One region of the Kocuria sp. GQ42 genome, then DNA from elsewhere that is predicted to be linked to it. Evidence: riboswitches for the same ligand, from Rfam matches in the RefSeq annotation. Region 1 holds a riboswitch; the other holds the start of a gene.
What was found. A riboswitch is a leader RNA that binds a small molecule or an ion and turns the genes downstream of it on or off. The one in region 1 is predicted to bind cyclic di-AMP.
Positions count from the first base shown of each region.

Region 2: linked by a shared signal. The riboswitch ahead of AC6CH6_RS08205 (NlpC/P60 family protein) and the one ahead of AC6CH6_RS05830 (C40 family peptidase) in region 1 are both predicted to bind cyclic di-AMP.

Region 1 is NZ_JCAXEN010000002.1:64,857-67,236, reverse strand. It holds gene AC6CH6_RS05835 (C40 family peptidase) at 1-352, opposite strand, end outside; gene AC6CH6_RS05830 (C40 family peptidase) at 622-1,287, opposite strand; cyclic di-AMP (ydaO/yuaA leader) riboswitch at 1,293-1,442, opposite strand; gene AC6CH6_RS05825 (metal-dependent transcriptional regulator) at 1,801-2,380, opposite strand, start outside.
Region 2 is NZ_JCAXEN010000003.1:75,060-77,439, forward strand. It holds partial or broken gene AC6CH6_RS08200 (TIGR03084 family metal-binding protein) at 1-286, shown strand, start outside; cyclic di-AMP (ydaO/yuaA leader) riboswitch at 829-1,014, shown strand; gene AC6CH6_RS08205 (NlpC/P60 family protein) at 1,020-1,520, shown strand; gene AC6CH6_RS08210 (pyridoxal phosphate-dependent aminotransferase) at 1,740-2,380, shown strand, end outside.

The sequences.
Region 1 (2,380 bases):
GGGCGGGCGCGGCGGCGGCCTTCGGCGCCGGAGCGGCCACGGCGGGCGCCGCGACGACCGGGGTCTCGACCTTCTTCTTCTCGGCCTTCTTCTCGGTCTTCCGCTCGGACTGGGGCTCGGCCTTCTGCACGTGGGCTACGGGCTCGAGGGACACGGTGGGCGCCGCGGCGGGGGTGGCCGCGGCCACGGCGGACAGCGGGGCGTCGGCGGAGGCGTCCTGGGCCGGAGCGGCCTGCACGGAGACGGTGGTGGCGAGGGCCAGCCCGGAGAAGGCGGCCACGGCGGCCACGGTGCGGGCCTTGCCGGAGAAGAGCGAGCCGATGCCGTTCGAGGAGGTCAGATCACGGGTCATGAGGAGTTCAGACGACTTTCTTTCGGAGCCGGGCCTGCCGGAGGGCGCGGGTGACAGCACGGATCACCCCGGGCGGTGCGCGGGGTGGACCGGTGTCCGGCAGGGGTGCGTTCCGGGATCGGGAACGACGGCCGGGCGAGCGGAGGAGGGGGGCGCCGTCCGGTCGGACAGCAGGCACCGCCGGGAACCGGGAGAGCGGCTCTCGGCGTGCGGGGGGGTGATCGGGTGCCGCCCGCGACGAGCGGGGTCGTCGCGGGCGGCGGACCGGATCAGAAGGTGTAGTAGCCGTCCAGCTGCATGGCGTTGACGGAGTGGACCTGGGTGCCCTGGGTCGGGTTGAGGGCGGAGATCATCTTGCCGCCGCCGATGTAGATGCCCACGTGGGCGCCGCCGTTCTGCGAGACGAGGTCACCGGGCTGCGGGTTGGCGGTGGGGGTGCCCGCCGCGAACTGGGACCAGGTGGTCCGGGGCAGGTCGATGCCGTTCTGGGCGAAGGCCCACTGGGTGAAGCCGGAGCAGTCCCAGGCGCCGTAGGCGGTGCCGCCGTAGACGTAGCCCGCACCCTGCGCGGACATCGCGGTGCCCACGACGCCGCCGGCGGCCGGGGCGATCTCGGTGGTGGCGGTGGACTGCGGTGTGACGCTCGAGGTGGCGGCGGTCTGCTGCGCGGCCGGAGCCGGGGCCTCGTAGGCCGGAGCGGCGGGCTGCGCGGCGACCGGGGCCTGGTAGGTGTACGAGGAGTACTCGGCCAGCGAGGCGGAGGCCGGGGCCGAGTAGGCCGCGCCGGTCTCGACGGGGGCCTGGGCGAAGGCCTGGGCCGGGGCGACGGAGCCGATCATCGCGGCACCGGCAGCGGCGGCGATGGTGGTGTTGCGCACGACGTGCGAGGTGGTCTCGGCACGGTGGCGGGCAGCGTTCAGCGTGAAAAGCGACATGGTTGAGTTCCTCCCTTTGCCTACGAGGTGAGCTGTCGGATTCGGGTGGGAGACACCCGGCCGCAGAACGCACGCGCTCTGACGACTTAACCCCAAGGACCCGGATCACCGGGACCGAAAATGGTTCCCCCGCTTCTGCCAAGCAGTTTCTGTGTAGAGGCCACGGGCACCGGCAGAATTCGGCGATGTGCTCCGAGGGCGCCGATCCGACCAGTGATCGGCACGCGTTGAACAGTACATGACAGATTACGGAAGTGTCACGTTTTGATCACGACAGATAACAGCCGGACAACGCCTCGGGTCTCAATGCCGCCCTATTGAGACGCGTGGGAGAAGCAATTCGCACCCATGACGAACTGTGCAGTGCCTTCGAGCGCCCTGACAATCCGCCTGTCACCAGGGAAGCCGCGCCTCCGGGGTCCGGCCCGGGCCGGACTGGCCGAAAGTGGCTTGTGAACGTCCCCACACCCGGGACGAACCGTTCACCGGCCCGCTCCGAGAGGCGGCGGCGCCTCAGGGAGCGAGGACGCGGATGGCCGCGGCGGTGCGCAGGTCGATCTCCGCGGACCGCCCCGTGGCCGCCACCTCGATGCGCACGGTCTGACCGTCCACCCGCGCCGTGACCTCCGCCCCGGTGAGCACTCCCACGTCGCTCAGCACGCCCAGGAGGTCCGCGTCCGCCTGGACCACCTCGGGCAGCAGCGCCACGGTGTGCGATCCGTCCGGGTCGTGGCGGGCGGCGTCGAGCAGGGAGGGGTGCGCCGCCGCGGGGCTCTCCTCGACCCCGAGGGCGGCCAGACCGGGGATCGGCGTGCCGTACGGCGAGTACCGGGGGCTGTGCAGCAGGTCCACGAGCCGCCGCTCGACCTGCTCGCTCATCACGTGCTCCCACCGGCACGCCTCGTCGTGCACCTGGGCGAGGTCCAGGCCGATGACGTCGGCGAGCAGCCGCTCCGCCAGCCGGTGCTTGCGCATCACCTGCACCGCACGCTCACGGCCGGCAGGGGTGAGCAGCAGCGACCGGTCCTGGCCCACCGTCAGCAGCCCGTCCCGCTCCATCCTGGACACCGTCTGCGAGACCGTGGGCCCGGAG
Region 2 (2,380 bases), on a different contig from region 1:
CACCCGCGACTACGCCTACCGGCAGCGCCGGCTGTCCCCGCCGACCGAACCGTTCCGCGTCGAGCTCACCCACGAGGGCGAGACCTGGACTTGGGGGCCGACCGAGGCGGCTCAGCGCGTCCACGACCCGGCGCTGGACTTCGCCCTGCTCGCCACCCGGCGGCGGCACCGACAGGACGGGAGCCTCGTCGCAGAGGGCCCCGACGCCGACGCCTGGCTCGACATCGTCCAAGCCTTCGCCGGCCGGCCAGGCCCGGGGCGGCCCCCGCTGTCGAAGACAGGATGAGAAGTGGGCGCCCCTGAGGGAAGGCTCTTGGAGCACCGCCCCGTTGCATACGCGGTGCAGGATGCAGAGCACGCACCCCGGAAGCGCCCGGAAAGAAACCCGGCCCACGCCGGGCAATCACCACATCAAGAGAATTTCCCTTTTGTGAATTCCTGACTGAACCCCGGAACGCACAAGGGAAATCACCCGCGCCACCCCGGAGGGAAAGGACCGCGTGTCGACGATAAGGTTTTGTGGAGCTTTTCCCACGAGCTGTCGCACCATGGCACGGGTGTCGTCCCCGCACACTCCGCTCCAAGGCAGGGGCGTGCTCGCCCGCGGACATGACCTGGGCTGAGCCCCAGGTCAAGACCACTTTCGTCCTGAGTTGAGCTTCCTGAGGGCCTCCATGGGCTCCCCTCACCAAGCAACCCGGTCTGAGTGCAGGGGTGCACTGCTGGGCCGATACAGAAGCCGAGACACGCCCGTGATCAAAGCGAGACTTTTCCGTTATCTTTCGATTAGTGTTCTCTCCGTGCCGGTCGCCTCACCGATCGGTATCCCCGTGCACATCGCCGAATTCTGCCGGTGCCCGGGGCCCCCAGACATATCGCTCGGCAGAAGCGGGGGAACCATGAACGGTCCCTCCCCCGGGACCTAGGGGTTAAGTCGTCAGGGCCCCCATCCTGACGACCGGGTGTCTCCCACCCGCATCCGACAGCTCACCTCGCAGGCAAGAGGGAGGACATCACTCATGCCCATTTTCCAGTCCCGCATGCCCCGCCACCGCGCCCAGAGCTCGTTCCGTCTCGGACGCACCGCGATCCTGACGGTTGCCGGCGGCGCCCTGGCGCTCAGCAGCGTGGCCCCGGCCCAGGCCGCCCCCGCCGCAGCCCCCCAGCAGCTCGTCAACATCCAGTCCCAGTCCGGCAAGGCCGCGACCATCGCCGCCGCCGCCAAGAACCAGCTCGGCGTGGGCCAGGACTGCACCGCCCTGGTCACCAAGTCCCTGCGCGCGGCCGGGATCAACCACCACGGGTGGCCGGCCTCCTACCTGAAGCTCGGCACCCGGGTCTCCGCCGCCCAGGCCCAGCCCGGTGACCTGGTCTACTACGCCAACGGCGGCATGGGCTTCGCCCACATCGCCGTGTACATCGGCGGCGGCAAGGCCGTCCACGGCGGCTGGAACGGCAACCAGACGGTCATCCAGACCGTCAACGTCGGCTCCGGTCCCGTGTACCTCCGCTTGCGCTGACCCCACGCACGTGAGCGGGGAGTGCGGTTCCCGGCCGTCCCGCCGGGAACCGCACTCCCGCATCCCACGAGCACGACCTCTGGACGCGGGAGTCCTCGCGGCGATGTCCACGGTGCAAATCCATCTGCGGATCACCCTTCCCAGCCAGATGCATGGCTCGTAGGCTCGACCCGGATCCGCCGGAGGATCGATCGCCAACTCGATGAGGAGTGGGACAGCATGCGCCAACTCGCGCACCGGCTCGAACGGCTGGGCACTGAAACCGCCTTCAGCGTCGCCCAGGCCGCGGCCGCCTGGACGGCGAAGGGGAACCGCGTTTACCCCTTCCACCTCGGCGACATCAACATCCCGACGGCCCCGCACATCATCGAGGCGATGGACCGGGCCATCGCCGACGGTCACACGGGCTACTGCCCCGGCCCCGGCATCCCGCAGCTGCGCGAGGCCCTCGCCGAGGACATCGGCTCGCGCCGTGGCATCGGCCTCAGCCCCGAGAACATCGTCGTGATGACGGGCGGCAAGCCCGTCATCACGAAGTTCCTGCAGACGGTCATGAATCCCGGCGACGAGGTGCTCTATCCAAATCCCGGCTTCCCGATCTACGAGTCGCAGATCGAGTATCTCGGGGGCACGGCCGTGCCGTACCGCTATCTCCCCACGGAGGACGGCTTCGCGATCGACCTCGACCAAGTGCGCGCCGCGATCACCCCAAGCACGGTCGCCATCATCTACAACGACCTGCAGAACCCCATCTCGGCCGAGTCGACGGCGGCCGAGCGCGAGGCCGTCGCGCAGCTCGCCCAGGAGCACGATCTCTGGGTGCTCTCCGACGAGGCCTACTTCGAGACGCGCTACGAGGG